Regions from separate parts of the Exiguobacterium sp. SL-10 genome, predicted to be linked through region 2. Evidence: predicted binding sites of a transcription regulator. Region 2 holds the regulator's gene; each other region holds the start of a gene.
The links. Region 2 encodes LexA, which represses DNA repair genes until DNA is damaged. Its sites were predicted from a motif close to CGAACATATGTTCG; they were not measured.
Positions count from the first base shown of each region.

Region 1: uvrB (excinuclease ABC subunit UvrB) is a predicted target of LexA. The motif match lies at 2,824-2,837, and genes of this name have one in related genera.
Region 3: EVJ33_RS13260 (Y-family DNA polymerase) is a predicted target of LexA. The motif match lies at 2,879-2,892, and genes of this name have one in related genera.

Region 1 is NZ_SJUP01000016.1:25,799-31,457, forward strand. It holds gene glpK (glycerol kinase GlpK) at 1-1,052, opposite strand, end outside; gene EVJ33_RS13950 (MIP/aquaporin family protein) at 1,083-1,790, opposite strand; gene EVJ33_RS13955 (sulfite exporter TauE/SafE family protein) at 1,892-2,746, opposite strand; gene uvrB (excinuclease ABC subunit UvrB) at 2,891-4,867, shown strand; gene uvrA (excinuclease ABC subunit UvrA) at 4,868-5,659, shown strand, end outside.
Region 2 is NZ_SJUP01000003.1:223,842-229,500, reverse strand. It holds gene EVJ33_RS05795 (DNA alkylation repair protein) at 1-507, shown strand, start outside; gene EVJ33_RS05790 (P-loop nucleotide/nucleoside kinase family protein) at 573-1,058, shown strand; gene EVJ33_RS05785 (metal-binding protein) at 1,145-1,585, opposite strand; gene lexA (transcriptional repressor LexA) at 1,585-2,205, opposite strand; gene EVJ33_RS05775 (hypothetical protein) at 2,411-2,644, shown strand; gene EVJ33_RS05770 (YneB family resolvase-like protein) at 2,717-3,361, shown strand; gene EVJ33_RS05765 (DUF896 domain-containing protein) at 3,422-3,655, shown strand; gene tkt (transketolase) at 3,854-5,659, shown strand, end outside.
Region 3 is NZ_SJUP01000014.1:27,611-33,269, forward strand. It holds gene EVJ33_RS13250 (SulP family inorganic anion transporter) at 1-1,241, shown strand, start outside; gene EVJ33_RS13255 (YolD-like family protein) at 1,238-1,567, opposite strand; gene EVJ33_RS13260 (Y-family DNA polymerase) at 1,564-2,859, opposite strand; partial or broken gene secA2 (accessory Sec system translocase SecA2) at 3,142-5,484, shown strand; gene EVJ33_RS13270 (SLAP domain-containing protein) at 5,486-5,659, shown strand, end outside.

The DNA of each region.
Region 1 (5,659 bases), on a different contig from region 2:
ACGAAGGCTGGGACGACGTAGACGCCGTCTGTCGTTTCGACGCGGTTGGCGTACTGTTCCGTATCTTTCGCTGACTTGAGCATACGAAGTCCATCACGGAGCCATTGGATGGCTGAACCGGCGACGAAAATCGAACCTTCGAGCGCATATTCGACTTTACCGTTATACCCCCATGCGATCGTTGTGAGCAGACCGTGGTCTGATTTGACGGCTTCTTCACCCGTGTTCATGAGCATGAAGCAACCTGTTCCGTACGTGTTCTTGCCTTCCCCTGACTCGAAGCAGGCCTGACCGAACAGGGCCGCCTGTTGGTCACCGGCCGCGCCGGCGATTGGGACTTCAAAGCCGAAGAAGTGATACGGGATCGTGTTGGCGTATACTTCACTCGACGGTTTGACTTCCGGGAGCATCGATTTTGGTACCGTCAAGATCTCAAGCAGTTCATCGTCCCATTGTTGCTCATAAATGTTATACATGAGCGTCCGTGAGGCGTTCGAGTAGTCTGTGACGTGGGCGTGGCCGCCTGACAGTTTCCAGATGAGCCAAGTGTCGATCGTTCCGAAGAGGAGGTCACCGGCTTCTGCTTTCTCGCGGGCACCTTCGACGTTGTCGAGAATCCATTTGACTTTCGTACCTGAGAAGTAGGCGTCAATCAAGAGGCCCGTCTTATCGCGGAACAAGTCGCCATGACCCGCTTCCTTCAATTCATCACAAATGCCGGCCGTTTGACGTGATTGCCAGACGACAGCGTTATAGACCGGGCGACCTGTCGATTTCTCCCAGACGACGGCTGTTTCCCGTTGGTTCGTAATCCCGATGGCAGCGATCTCTTTCGGATCGATGTCGGCCGAACCGAACGCCTCGGCCATGACGGCGAGGACGGAACCCCAAATCTCATTGGCGTTATGCTCGACCCAGCCTGGCTTAGGGAAGTATTGTTTGAACTCGCGCTGGGCGGTCGTGACGATTTTGCCGTCGTGGTCGAAGATGATGGCCCGTGAGCTTGTCGTTCCTTGGTCAAGTGCTAAGATGTAGCGTTTTTCTTTCTCCATATGAGAGAGCCTCCTTAGAAATTAGAAAGATTATGGTACAAGAATGCCGTACAGCAATGCGGCGATGACCGCCCCGATGATCGGTCCGACGACCGGGATCCATGAGTAGCCCCAGTCCGACGTGCCTTTACCTTTGATTGGAAGGATCGCATGCGCAATCCGTGGCCCGAGGTCACGCGCTGGGTTGATGGCATATCCCGTTGTACCACCAAGCGAGAGACCAATCGAGACAATCAAGAAACCGACGATGAGCGGATTCAATCCGTCGGCAAAAGTGTTGGCCCCAAATGACAAGAGGGCGAAGACGAGGACGAACGTGCCGATGATTTCCCCAATCAAGTTGAACGGCGTGTTACGAATCCCTGGTGCGGTCGAGAACGTCGCCAATTTGGCGCCTGGGTCGTCGGTCGCATCATAGTGCGGTTTGTAATGGACATACACGAGGACGGCCCCGATGAACGCCCCGATGAATTGTGCCAAAATATAGCCTGGCACATCGGCCCATGGGAATGAGCCTGCTGTCGCAAGTCCGATAGTGACGGCAGGGTTGATGTGCGCCCCTCCGTAGATGCCGGCCGCATAAACCCCGACCATAACGGCCAAGCCCCAACCGAACGTGATGACGATCCAGCCTGCGTTCTCCGCTTTTGAGTGACGGAGGACGACGCCGGCGACGACACCGTTACCGAGCAAGATGAGTAGCATTGTACCAATAATTTCGCTGATGAATGCTGACATGTGATACTCCCTTCCTTCCATATTAAATTTGGCTTACCACTTCATTATATGCCCCAAATGTAAGCGTTTCAAAACCGAATATGCAAAAAAAACCACTTTTCTTATGAAAAGTGGTTTTGATTGACAAACCGCCGTCTGAAATCGAGGGTGATGCCGACGAGAAAAGCAAGGAGGACAGCCAAACTCGCGTATGTGAGCAGGGGGAATCTCGTAGTGCCGAGGTCGAGGATGATCGACGCAATGACGGAAAGATAGAGCCAAGCAAGTCGTCTTGAAATCTCTTTGTCGTTATAACGATTCGTCAGTGTTGCACCGATCGGCGCACCGATGAATGCCCCGAGGACGAGGGCGAGCGGCGTCACATAATCGAGCGACAGCGATGGCAGATAGCCGACGAGGCCACCGAGCGAGATGAACAAGACCGCAGCCAAGCTCGTCCCGACCCCGCGATGCGTCGTGAAGCCGAGCCAACTGACGAGGAGCGGGACGATGATGAACCCGCCACCGATGCCGAGGAGGGCGGACAACAGTCCGGCCATCGCCCCGATCATGATCCCGGCAAAGAGTGTTGATTTTTTAGGCTTCTGCGGTTTTGATGTTTTCTTTAATAGCGTAACGGCAAAATAAGATAGGATAGCGAGATAAAATAGGTTCAACAACCAATCGTACGTCCCGGAAATCGAGAGGACGAGTCGGCTCGACAGCTGTGCTGTCAAGGCGCCGGTCAATCCGACCGTGATACCCGTCGACCAGGACACGTTGCCGAGAGATGTATGTTTTTTCGCGCCGGACAGGCTCGTCCCGACGACGAACAAGAGCGACGTGGCGACGGCCTCTGCTGCCGAATAACCACTAAAGAGAAGCACCGGGACGATGACGACCCCGCCGCCGATACCGAAGAATCCGGACAAGGCACCCACGATGGCACCGAGCGGGATGAAGAGAAGCGACCACATGACGACCAACTCGTTTCTATTTAGATTCACTCTCCATCATAACGAAAAGCGGAACGAGTTGGGAAGCGTGTCAGAAGCGAATATTTGTTCGCGTATGTGCTATAATCAAGTCAATATGCAAGGAACAGAAAGCGAGGAATATACATGGATAAGATTAGCGTTCCGTTCGGCTTACAATCAGAATATAAGCCGGCCGGCGACCAACCGGAGGCGATTCGACAGCTCGTCGAGGGTGTCAATCGCGGCGACCGGTACCAAACGTTACTCGGGGCGACCGGTACCGGGAAGACGTTCACCGTATCGAACGTCATCCAAGAAGTGAAGAAGCCAACGCTCGTCTTGGCCCACAACAAGACGCTCGCCGGACAGCTCTACTCCGAGTTCAAAGAATTCTTCCCGAACAACGCCGTCGAATATTTCGTCAGCTATTACGATTACTATCAGCCAGAGGCGTACGTGCCGTCGACCGACACGTTCATCGAGAAAGACGCCTCGATCAACGATGAGATCGATAAACTTCGCCACTCGGCGACCTCGGCTCTGTTCGAGCGCGATGATGTCATCATCGTCGCTTCGGTATCGTGCATCTACGGTCTCGGTAACCCGGAAGAATATAACAGTCTCGTCTTGAGTCTCCGTGTTGGGAAAGAGATGGGGCGCGATCAAATGCTCCGCAAATTGATCGACATCCAATATGAACGGAACGACATCGACTTCCAACGGGGTCGGTTCCGTGTCCGTGGGGACGTCGTCGAAATCTTCCCGGCGTCACGTGACGAGCAGTGCTTACGCGTCGAATTTTTCGGGGACGAGATTGATCGGATTCGCGAGATGGACCCGCTTACCGGCGAAATCATCGCCGATCGCGAGCATGTATCGATTTTCCCAGCATCCCACTTCGTCACGCGTGACGAGAAGTTACAAAAAGCGATCGTCAACATCGAGGCCGAACTCGAACAACAGCTTGAGAAGTTCCGTGAAGAAGGCAAGTTACTCGAGGCGCAACGTCTCGAGCAGCGGACGAACTACGATCTCGAGATGATGCGTGAGATGGGCTACTGTTCAGGCATTGAGAACTATTCGCGCCATTTGAACTTGACGGAGGCAGGAGCGACACCGTACACGCTCATCGACTACTTCCCGAAAGACTTCTTGCTCATCGCTGATGAGTCGCACGTGACGCTCCCGCAAGTGCGCGGGATGTATAATGGGGACCAAGCACGGAAACAAGTGCTCGTCGACCACGGTTTCCGTCTGCCGTCGGCAAAGGACAACCGGCCGCTCAAGTTTGACGAGTTCGAGAAGAAGTTGAGCCAGGCCATCTTCATCTCGGCGACACCGGGTCCGTATGAGCTCGAACATACGCCGAACATGATTGAACAGATTATCCGACCGACGGGTCTCCTCGATCCAACGATTGAGATTCACCCAATTAAAGGGCAGATTGACTACTTGATGGACCAAATCCGTGAGCGCATTAAACAGGACGAACGCGTCCTCGTGACGACGCTCACGAAGAAGATGGCCGAGGACTTATCGGACTATCTGCGTGAAGCGGGCATCAAGGTCAACTATATGCACTCGGAAATCAAGACGCTCGAGCGGATTGAGATTATCCGCGACTTGCGTCTCGGAAAATACGACGTCCTCGTCGGAATCAACTTGCTGCGGGAAGGTCTAGACATCCCGGAAGTGAGTCTCGTCACGATTCTCGACGCCGACAAGGAAGGCTTCCTCCGTTCGGACCGGTCGCTCATCCAGACGATCGGACGGGCAGCCCGGAACTCGAACGGCCACGTCATCTTGTTCGCGGATAAGATGACCGACTCGATGACACGGGCGATTGAAGAGACCGACCGCCGTCGCTCGATTCAACAGGCTTATAATGAAGAACACGGCATCACGCCGCAGACGATCCGCAAAGAAGTGCGCGGTGTCATCCGGGCGACGGTCGACGCCGAGGAGGATGTGCTCGAATCGCTCAGTTCGATGAAACCGGCCGAGCGCGAAGAAGCCATCGCCAAGCTAGAAGAAGAAATGAAACAAGCGGCCCGCGACCTCCAGTTCGAACGGGCGGCCGAATTGCGTGACTTAATCTTGGAGTTGAAGGTAGGGAATTAAATGGCTGAGAAGAAAAATGCGATCGTCATCAAAGGCGCTCGCGTCAATAACTTAAAAAATATTGATATTGATATCCCCCGTGATCAGCTCGTCGTCTTGACGGGCTTGTCGGGTTCCGGGAAATCGTCACTCGCGTTCGATACGATTTACGCCGAGGGACAGCGTCGCTACGTCGAGAGTCTATCGGCCTACGCCCGTCAGTTCCTCGGACAGATGGACAAGCCGGACGTCGACACGATTGAGGGCCTCAGCCCGGCTATCTCGATCGACCAGAAGACGACGAGCCGTAACCCGCGCTCGACCGTCGGGACGGTCACGGAAATCTATGACTACTTACGCCTGTTGTTCGCTAGGATCGGGAAACCGGTCTGTCCGCGTCACGGCATCGAAATCTCGAGCCAGACGATTTCGCAAATGGTCGACCAAGTGATGGAACTGCCGGAGAAGTCGCGCTTGCAAATTTTGGCGCCAATCGTCTCAGGTCGCAAAGGGACGCACGTCAAAGTGTTCGATTCGCTTAAAAAGGAAGGCTTCGTCCGCGTCCGTGTCAACGGGGAGACGATCGAACTGACCGATGAGATCGAACTCGATAAAAATAAGAAACATTCCATCGAAGTGGTCGTCGACCGCCTCGTCGTCCGTCCTGACGTCGAGGGCCGTCTCGCCGACTCACTCGAGACAGCGCTCCGTCTCGCCGACGGCCGGGCCATCATCGATAAGATGGATGGGACCGAGCTCCTGTTCAGCGAGCATCACGCCTGTCCGATCTGTGGGTTCTCGATCGGTGAACTC
Region 2 (5,659 bases):
AACGATATCTCGAAAGATCACCCTGAAGCCGTGCTCGAAGTCTCGCGTCGATGGCAAGGCGAACATCCTCATACCGACTGGGTCATCAGACATGCGTGCCGAACGTTAATTAAATCTGCACACCCGGACGCGTTAACATTGTTTGGTTATACGCAAGAAACAGATTTAACCGTCAACGCATCGATTACGATACATCCGAATGTGATCAGCATAGGTGAGGCGTGCGAGATTCAGTATGAGATGTCGATTCGTCCAGGAGATGCCGCCTATATTCGTGTCGAATACGCCATCGATTTCATAAAAGCGAACGGGAAAGCGAGTCGTAAAGCCTTCCTGTTAGCGAATAAAATCGTCGCCGGGGGTGCGCGACTTGCAGCGAATAGAGTTCATAACTGGTCTGATTTGACGACCCGTAGGCATTATCCGGGTGAGCATCGAATCGTCTTGTTGGTAAATGGTCGCGAAGTCGCTGAGAATCACATCATGTTGCATCAACGTAATGATTGATTCATACTTTGCGATACAATATGATGCCAGCACCCAAATCTGTGTGGACAGGAGAGATGATCACGATGGAAAAAGGGACATTATTTTTTCTTTGTGGGAAGATGGGGGCAGGGAAATCAACGACATCCAAGCGAATCGAGCTCGAAAAGCATGCGGTACGGTTGTCTGAAGATGAGTGGTTACAGGCACTTTATCCTAATCAGATTCATACGTTCGAAAATTACAGACGACACGCTGAACTTCTCAAACCAATCGTAGAAACAACTGTCCAGCGCATGCTTGAAGTAGGGGTGGATGTCGTGATGGACTTCCCGGCCAACACAATCGGTCTACGTCAATGGTTTCTTGCCATGGCGACTGAGGTTGGTGCAGACCATCAATTGATTTATCTGAACCTTAGCGACGAGCAGTGTATGAGACAAATTGCTAACAGGCGGACAGAAATGCCTGAGCGAGCAGTATTTGACACAAAAGAAGTGTTCGATTATGTCACTTCATTTTTTGAAGCACCTTCTGAGTCGGAAGGAATCCGAATTGTCGAGTATGATTAATCCGTTAATATCTTCAGACGCTTAAAAAAGGGCAGCCCAGTCTACTAGACGGGTTGCCCTTTTAGGTGTATAGCATAACTATCTGTTTAAAACGCACGCTTCAGGAACGTAGACGCGTAGTCGAGCGCGGTATGTAGCGTCGTCGCGAAGACGAGTCCGAAGAAGCATGCCACTCCGTTCAGGTCGAGCCAAGAGCTGACAGCTTCCTCATACGGTGTGAGCGTGAGAACAAGCGTGAGCGGGAAGCCGAGATAGACGACCCGGATGAGATCGCTCAACAGCGGCAGATGTGAAAACAGCGATCGGTGAGGCATGAGCTTCACGTAAGGGAGCCAAAAGCCCCGGAGCGGCCCCCATCGGTAGTAGGCGTCCGACTTCAAATCGAGGTCCGGGGAGAGCCAGAACGTCCCGATGAGAGCGCCGAGCAGGAAAACCGTCGGCACATCGATGTCAATAAAAGGCGTGGCAATCGCTAGAGCACCGATTGCCACGAGATTTGTACGGGTATGTGTCTTGCCACTCGCCATTAGTGAATCGTGCGGTATACACCGATGACCTTCCCTAAAATTGACACGTTATCGAAATACATCGCTTCAAGCTCGTCGTTCTCCGGTTGGAGGCGAACTTTCGAAGCCTCTTTATAAATCCGTTTCACGGTCGCTTCGCCTTCATCGGTCATAGCGACGACAATCTCTCCATTGTCGGCCGTGTTCTGTTGACGAACGAGGACGCGGTCCCCATCCAAAATTCCTGCGTTAATCATTGAGTCTCCGGAGACCGAAAGCATGTAAACGTTGTCGGATCCGACGACGTGAGCCGGGAGCGGGAAGTGTTCTTCCACGTTCTCGATCGCTGTGATCGGCGTACCGGCTGTAACTTTCCCGATGACCGGCACATACATAACGGCATCATGGTCTTCGACGACTGACATCTCTTCATCCAAAATCTCGATGGCACGTGGCTTCGTTTTGTCACGTCGAATCAATCCACGTTTTTCAAGACGGTCCAAGTGGCCGTGGACGGTCGAGCTCGATGCGAGCCCGACAGCTTCGCCGATTTCGCGGACTGAAGGGGGATACCCTTTTGCTCGGACCTCAGCTTTTATAAAATCAAGAATCTGTTGTTGTCTTGCTGACATTTTTTTCAATGGATTTCACCTCGATTATGTCGAATAACCTGCGAACGCATCCTATTCTTTATGGATTTAGTTTAACACAAGAACACATGAGCGCACAAACATTCGTTCGTTTTTTTCTACTTGACCGAACAGAAGTTCTTGTTTTATGATGAGAACAGATAAACGAACAAACGTTCCCGAGAACGTGCATTCTTATTCCCAGGAGGTAATCATCATGAGAGATACTATTAATGGAATCATTTTAGTCGGCATGTTGGCACTTGGTATGTTCGCATTTTTTGCAGTCGGTGAGCTGCGTAACAATGAGGTCGCCGTGACCGAACAAAAAGTCGAACACAGCATTGAAGAAGAAGTCGCCTTGACCGAGGCGGAGACGCTCGAAGCGCACATTCTCGCTGAACGAGACGAGGAAGAGAACGACGAGACGACGTGGTTCGCCGCCGAATAATCTTTTCTGATTGCGTACAGCCCCTAAACCTGTGTATCGTAGAGGGCGAATGGAGAGAAAGGAAGTGACGCGATGAGGGTCGTCATTTATTGTCGCGTATCGACGAACAAGTCCACCCAAGAGACATCGCTCAGTCGCCAGGCGGACGAATTGACGCAGATGGCGAAACGTCTTGACGCCGAAATCGTTGATGTGATCAGCGAGCAAGAGAGCGGGTATGAGGTCAATCGGACTGGATTACTTGATTTGTTGGAGCACGTTTCGACGTCCCACCTCGATGCTGTGCTCGTTAGCGATGACAGTCGTCTGGGGCGGGGAAACGCGAAAATTGCCATCTTGCATACACTCATGAAGCATAACGTCCGCTTGTTGACGATGCAGTCGTCCGATGAATACGTCGTCTCTGATGCCGAGAAAATGGTGCTCGAAATCGTGAGTGTCGTCGAAGAGTATCAACGTAAGATTCATAACGCTAAAATATCGCGTGGAATGCGCCGGGCGGTCGCAAATGGCTTCAATCCGCACCGAAATATTCAGCACCACGACCAAGGTGGTCGGAGCCGAATCGAGGTCCCGATTGAGGAAATCGTCCAACTGCGCGAGCGTGGGCTCACGTTCGCTGAAATTGCGGCCACGCTCCGGGGTTTTGGTTATGAGGTATCGAAAGCGACCGTGAATCGACGCTATTTGGAGCATGTATCGGTACCAGAAACTTGATTCCTGCTCGCTGATTTTGTACAGTAGAAGAACAAATTCAGTAGAGAGGGGGCGAGCCTGATGCTAGCACCTGAACAGTTGGAGCGAATCAATTTCCTCGCCAACAAAGCGAAAACAGATGGTCTATCAACTCAAGAGATGGACGAGCAACAAGTACTACGTCAACAATATTTGCAAGCGTTCCGCCAATCATTCAAATCACAGATGATGGGAATGAAGGTCGTCGATCCGGACGGGAACGACGTGACGCCAGAAAAACTAAAAGACGAGCAGAAACGTCACCGCTCGGAATGACCATGAATGCACATCCTATTTCATATAGGGTGTGCATGTTTGTTATACGCGAACGCTGATCAGGGGGGCTTATTGATGCGTTTTCAAGCGAAAGGAAGTAAACGATTCCATTTAATGTGTTATACTAATTAATTAGTTGTGACACACGAATGAGTGTGCTAAAATATGACGGGTAGAAACTTTGTAACAACAGAGAGGATGAAATTAGTGGAAACAACTACTAAAGAACTATTAGCGATTAACTCGATTCGGACGCTCTCAATCGATGCGGTCCAAAAAGCGAACTCTGGTCACCCGGGGATGCCGATGGGTGCGGCTCCGATGGCGTTCACACTTTGGACGGATAAGATGCGTCACAACCCGAAAAATCCGAACTGGTTCAACCGTGACCGGTTCGTGCTTTCAGCGGGACACGGTTCGATGCTCTTGTACTCGCTTCTTCACTTATCTGGTTACGACCTTTCAATGGACGATCTCAAATCGTTCCGTCAAATGGATTCGAAGACGCCTGGGCATCCAGAGTATCGTCACACAGCTGGTGTCGACGCGACGACTGGACCGCTCGGACAAGGGATTGCCATGGCTGTCGGGATGGCAATGGCTGAAAAGCATTTGGAAGCGACATACAACCGCGATGAGTTTAAAGTGGTTGACCACTTCACATACGGGATTTGTGGAGACGGTGACTTGATGGAAGGCGTGTCGGCAGAAGCTGCCTCACTCGCTGGTCACTTGAAACTCGGAAAGCTCGTCGTCCTTTATGATTCAAACGACATCTCACTTGATGGTGATCTTCACAAGTCGTTCTCGGAAAGTGTCGAAGATCGTTTCAACGCCTATGGCTGGCAAGTCATTCGTGTCGAGGACGGTACGGATATCGATACAATCGCGAAAGCAATCGACGAAGCGAAAGCGGAAACGTCGAAACCAACACTTATCGAAGTTAAAACGGTGATTGGTTTCGGTTCACCGAACAAATCAGGAAAATCGGCATCGCACGGTGCACCACTCGGTGAAGCGGAAATCGAACTCACGAAGCAGTTCTACAAATGGGAAGGCGAGAACTTCTACGTACCGACCGAAGTGTACGACTTGTTCAATGATAAAGTCGTTGAGCCGGGTGCGAAACATGAAGCGGACTGGAATGAACTCGTCGAAGCATACAAGTCAGCACATCCTGAACTTGGTGCCCAATTCGAACGTGCGATGAACAATGAGCTCCCAGAAGGTTGGGACAGCGAGTTGCCAACGTTCGAAATCGGTTCGAAAAAAGCGACTCGTCAAACGAGCGGTGAAGTATTGAACGCGATTGCCAAAACGGTCCCGACACTCTTCGGTGGATCGGCTGACCTCGCTGGTTCGAACAACACAATGATTAAAGGTGCTGCGGACTTCGATGAAGATCCAGCCGGCCGCAACATCTGGTTCGGGGTCCGTGAATTCGCGATGGCAGCAGCCGTCAACGGGATGGCGCTCCACGGTGGGGTCCTCCCATATGGCGCGACGTTCTTCGTATTCTCGGATTACCTTCGCCCAGCGGTTCGACTTGCTGCGCTCATGGGTATCCCGTCAACGTTCGTCTTGACGCACGATTCAATCGCGGTCGGCGAAGACGGCCCGACACACGAACCGGTCGAGCACTTGATGAGCTTCCGTGCAATGCCAAACTTGTCTGTTCTCCGTCCAGCTGACGGAAAAGAGACGATCGCGGCTTGGAAGCAAGCCATCACGACGAAATCGTCACCATCACTTCTCGTCTTGACTCGTCAAGCGTTGCCAGAACTCGTTGGTACGTCGATTGAAGACGCAGCTAAAGGTGGCTATGTCGTCGCGGGTAACTCGAGCGAGGCAGACGTCCTTCTTCTCGGTACAGGTTCTGAAGTCCACGTCCTCGTCGAAGCTCGCGAAGCACTCGCGGCTGAAGGCGTGAACGCGGCTGTCGTCTCGATGCCTTCGTGGGAATTGTTCGAAGCGCAATCGGCAGAGTATAAAGAATCAGTCCTT
Region 3 (5,659 bases), on a different contig from region 2:
TCGGACGACTCATCCGCTTCATGCCGCGCGCCGTCACAATCGGGTTCACGGCCGGAATCGCCGTCGTCATCTTCGTCGACCAGCTCGACGAACTGTTCGGCATCTCGTTTCAGAAGGCGCCGCACTTCCACGAGAATTTGCTGAAGCTCGTGACATCGTTACATGAAGCGAGCTTATGGCCTGTCTTCATTGCCGCCATCGGTTTCTTGACGCTCTGGCTCGTACCAAAACTACCCGTCAAGTTACCGCTTCTCTTGATGGCGATGCTCGTGCCGACGTTCGTCAGTCTCGTCATCCCAGGGGAAGTCGCGACGATCGGTAGTGCCTATGGCGGCATTCCGAGCGGATTGCCTGAGTTCAACTGGCTCGCGATCGACCTCGATTTGATTGCGACGCTGTTGCCATCGGCGTTCGCCATCGCCTTCCTCGGGGCGCTCGAGTCGCTATTGTCGGGTGCGGTCGCGGACGGCATGGCCGGTACGAAGATGAACCCGGACAAGGAACTGTTCGGGCAAGGGCTCGCCAACGTCGTCGTCCCGTTCTTCGGCGGGATCCCGGCGACCGGCGCCATCGCCCGGACGGCGACGAACATTCAAGCAGGGGCCGTCAGCCGCCGCTCCGGGGTCATCCACGGGTTGACGGTGCTCCTCGCCGTGCTCGTGTTGGCACCGCTCGCGAGCTATGTCCCACTGGCCGCCCTCGCCCCGATTCTGATGCGCGTCGCTTGGAACATGTCGGAGCGGCACCACGTCTTCGAGATGCTCAAGCATCGGTCGGCCGAATCGCTCGTTTTGCTCGTCACGCTCGGGCTGACCGTGTTCGTCGACCTCGTCGTCGCCGTCGAGGTCGGGGTCATCTGTGCGCTCGCCTTGTTCGCGAAACGGATGGCCGATACGATTGACGTCCGCGAACAGACGGAACGGTACGTGACGCGCGACGGTCAAGTCGTCTTCAGTGTCGAGGGTCCGCTCTTCTTCGGGGCAATCGAGATGTTCGAGCACGTATTGCATCATATCCATGACGAGCCTGACGTGTTCATCTTCAACTTCCACCGTTGTCCGGTCATCGATGTGACGGCCGTCGAAGAGATTCGCCGCGTCGTCCGGGAGTTAAAGGTGGCCGACCGTCGTGTCGTCTTCGCGCACTTATCGGCACCCGTGCGGCAGACGCTCACGCATTACGGCGTGCTCGATCATGTCGACACGTTCGAGACGACACAGGAAGCGATTGACGCGTCTTAACGGACGGACAGAATCTGACCGAACGGGATGCGGCGCACGTCTGTGTCGAACAGCTCGACTTCACGCTCGGCGTAATAGATGGCGTGGACGTAGCCGCGCACCGTATGGGTCATGCCGTTGTCGAACAGCGTTAGCTCGACGGCGTCTCCTTCCCGGATGGCGCGTTCGAGCTCGGTTTGCCACAGATAGAGGAGCTGCTCATCCAAATCGGGCAGCTCGATCTTTTGGACGTGGGCGTAATATTTCTTCAAGAGCGCTACGTGCTCGGGCATGAGGAACGGAATCCATTTCAATTCACCGCGGTCTTTGTAGCGGGTCTGGCTCATGACGATTCACCTCCTTGTTTATGTCCGCCGATGAGGCGTTGCCGCGTCCGGAGCGGACTGTCTTTCAATAAGCTCGACGCCGGCCGAATCGTGCCGCGCCCGAAACGGACGTTCAAGCTGTCGACAAGGTCGAGGAAGTCGAACCGGCGTGCTCGGGCCCACTCGTCCTCGAAGAACGACAGCTGGACGTGGTCGCTGCGAGGCTCGAGCTTGCCGAGGGCGACCGAGACGTAACGTACGGCCTCCGTCTCGTCCCACGCGTCGAGGAAGAGCGTCAATAATACCGGCAAGAACTCGCGCTCGTCCGCTGTGAAGCGGGCGAGCTTTTTTTGTTTGCTGAAGCCGCGCCGCTCGCTCGTCCGGGTGTAACGGACACCGAGATGGATGCTGCCGCCGACGAGTCCGGCCTGCCGCGTCCGCATCCCGACCTCGACGGCAATGGCCTGCAAGACGAGCCGGATGGCCGCATACGTCGTATAGTCCTTCATGAGCGTGATGCCATGACCGATCGTCCGCGGCCGCTGTCGCTTTGCCCCGAATAACGAGCTTGGCGGGAGGATCGTCGGTGACTCGTCGATGCCCCAGGCGTGATGCCACAGCTCGGCGCCGATGACGCCGAACTTCTCATGGAGCGTCTCGAGCGGATAGCGGGCGAGGTCACCGATCGTGTCGATGCCGAGCCGCCGGAGATGGACTTCCATCTTCGCGCCGACGCCCCACATCTTGCCGATCGGGGCCGGGTGGATCAATCGTTCGACGTCGTGGAGGAAACAGCTGGCGACACCCGTCTTTTTCCCATGCAAGTCGAGGACGAGCTTGGCGAGGACGTTGTTTGGTCCGATGCCGATCGTGACCGGGATGCCGGTATAGCGGAACACGGTCGAGCGGATGAGGCGGGCGACGTGCGCATCGTTCCCGAACAGTTGCTCCGTCCCGGTCAAGTCGACGAGCGTCTCATCAATCGAGTAAACGCGAATCGCCTCCGGGGGCGCGAACTGATGCAAGATATGGACGATTTGTACGGACACGTTCAAATAATGACTCATCCGGGCCTCGGCGTAGATGACGTGCCGCCGCTCGTGCCACGGCAAGCGGTCGATGTGGAACCGTCTAGAGCCGGTCTTGATGCCGAGCTGTTTCATGGGCGGCGTCGCGGCGAGGACGAGGGCGCCGTTGTCCTGTAAGTTCGATAAGACGACGAGCTTTGTCTTGTACGGGTTCAACTTGCGGGCGGCGCACTCGCAACTGGCGTAGAACGAGACGCTGTCGATACAAAAAATCCGACGTCGCATAGCCACCTCTCCTTTTTTACGAACAAACGTTCTGTTTTTTTCATCGTATCACGGTCTCACGCCGTCTCAAATAGAAAAATGAAAAGAAATTTGAAAGAAGTCAAAAAAAGGGTGAAATGCATGATGAAATTCCAACTTTTTGGGATTTACCGAAATAATAAAGCGAGGGAGAAACAAAATCCGGTATAATGGGAGGGTAGCTAGACAAATATGGTTTCGGACGATGGAGGCTATCCTGTGATTGATTTTGTGAAGCAATTGACCAATGATCAGGCACGATGATTGAAAACCTATAAGAAACAAGTCGAACGCATCAACGCGTACGAGGAGACGATGCAAGCATTGGACGATGCAGCGCTTCGCCAGTACGCGCTCGAATTGAAACAGCGGCTCACGGACGGTGCGGACGTCCGCGCCATCACGGAGGAAGGGTTCGCCCTCGTCCGCGAGGCATCGGTCCGCACGATCGGGCTCCGTCACTATGACGTCCAGCTCATCGGAGGTCTCGCGCTCCTCGAAGGGAATATTGCGGAGATGCCGACCGGGGAAGGGAAGACGCTCGTCGCGGCATTGCCTGCGTTCGTCAAGGCGCTTGAAGGGAAAGGCGTCCATGTCATCACGGTGAACGACTATTTGGCGCAACGTGACGCCGAACAGATCGGGAAGATTCACACGTTCCTCGGCCTCACGGTCGGACTGAACGTACCGGAGATGGAGCTTCCTGACAAACAAGCGGCATATGCGGCGACATTACATACGGGGTCGGGACTGAGTTCGGGTTCGACTATCTTCGGGACCATTTGGTCGGCTCGCCGGAAGAACGCGTGCAGCGTCCGTTCCATTTCGCCTTGCTCGATGAAGTCGACAGCGTCTTAATCGACGAGGCGAAGACGCCGCTCATCATCGCCCAGAAGGACGAGTCACACGTCCGCTTGAAACGGCTCGCCCAAGCCGTGTTCGGTCAATTGACGGAAGACGACTATACGGTCGACCTCGAGGCGCGCGCCGTCATGTTCTCGGATCAGGGCATCGAGAAAATCGAGGCGTTGTTCTCGGTCGATAACTTGTTCTCCGCCGAGCACCACGTCCTCTATCACTACATGATGCAGGCGCTCCGGGCGAACGTGTTGTTCGAGCGGGACGTCGACTATATCGTCCAAGAAGGCAAGATCGAGTTGATCGATTTGTTCACGGGCCGGGTCATGGAAGGACGCAGTCTGTCGGAAGGCCTCCATCAGGCGCTCGAGGCGAAAGAACAGCTCGACATCACCGAAGAGAATAAGACGACGGCCGAGATCACGATTCAACACTACTTCCGGATGTATCCGCTCCTCGGTGGCATGACGGGTACGGCGCAGACGTCACGCGAAGAGTTCATGAAGACGTATCAGATGGACGTCGTCCAAGTGCCGACGAACCGGCCGCGTCTGCGTGAAGACTTGCCGGACCGCGTCTTTGACACGATCGCCCATAAATATGCGGCGGTCGGACAAGAAGTGGCGGCCATTCACGCGACGGGACAACCGATCTTAATCGGGACGACATCGATTGCCCAGTCGGAGGCCGTCAGCGAACAGCTCGAGCGACAAGGCATCAAGCATGAGCTGTTGAACGCGAAGACGGTCGCCCAAGAAGCCGAGATCATCGCCGAGGCTGGACGCCTCGGGCACGTGACGATTGCGACGAACATGGCTGGACGCGGGACCGACATCGTCTTAGACGAGACGGCGCGCGAGCGCGGCGGTTTGTACGTCATCGGGACGGAACGTCACGAGTCGCTCCGCGTCGACAACCAGCTCCGCGTCGACAACCAGCTCCGCGGCCGGTCGGGGCGCCAAGGCGACCCGGGCATGTCACGTTTCTTCGTCTCGCTCGAGGACGACCTCGTCAAACGGTACGCCGCCGAGCGATTGAAACGGGTCGAACACAAACTGAAGCCGGACGAGCACGGGGAGATTCGCCACAAGGAAGCCGGCGATATCATCGAATACGCCCAGACGACGATTGAAGGCGTCGGTGTCTCGGTCCGCGACTACATGTTCAAACTCGACGACGTCTTGAACGAGCAGCGCCGCATCATCTATACGATCCGTGACGAGGCGGTCGACGCCAACGCGACGGTCATCTTGAACAACGTGCTCGCGATGATGCGCCTCGCGCTCGAAGAGACGCTCGACCGCCACATCGATGCCGAGCTCGTGCCGGAGGAGTGGGCGAAAGATGCCTTGCTCGAGGACTATGTCTATTTGACACAACAGACACTGCCATGGCCGGAGACGGTCGGAGATAAAGACGAGTTGAAACAAGAGGTCGCACCATGGATCGACGGGATCATCGAGACGGCGCAAGAGCGCATCGAAGGGTACCCGGAAGTCATCGCCTTCGCCCGTCAACAGTTGCTCAGCCATCTCGATGATCCGCTGGACGAACCATTTGACGACGATGAACGCCTTGAAAGAAGGGATCGGGCTCCGCAGCTACGGCCAGGAAGACCCGAGCCGTCAGTTCGGCAAGGAAGGGCTCGAGATTTTCCAAGAGACGTATCTCGACATCGCCCGCGACGTGACGATTCAACTGTGCCAGTTAGACCTATACTTTGCGCAACGGGAAGAGGAGGGGCTGTGACATGTTCGGACTGTTGAAACGAAAGAAAGTTGAGACGGTGATCCGTCAAGATGACGAGCGGACGCTCCGCCTCGTGTTCGATGAAGGAATGGACATTTCGAAAGAAGATGAGTACGTGTTCCGTTATCATGCGACGACGTTGCCACCGCTCGCGGATAATCAGTTGTCGATCGAA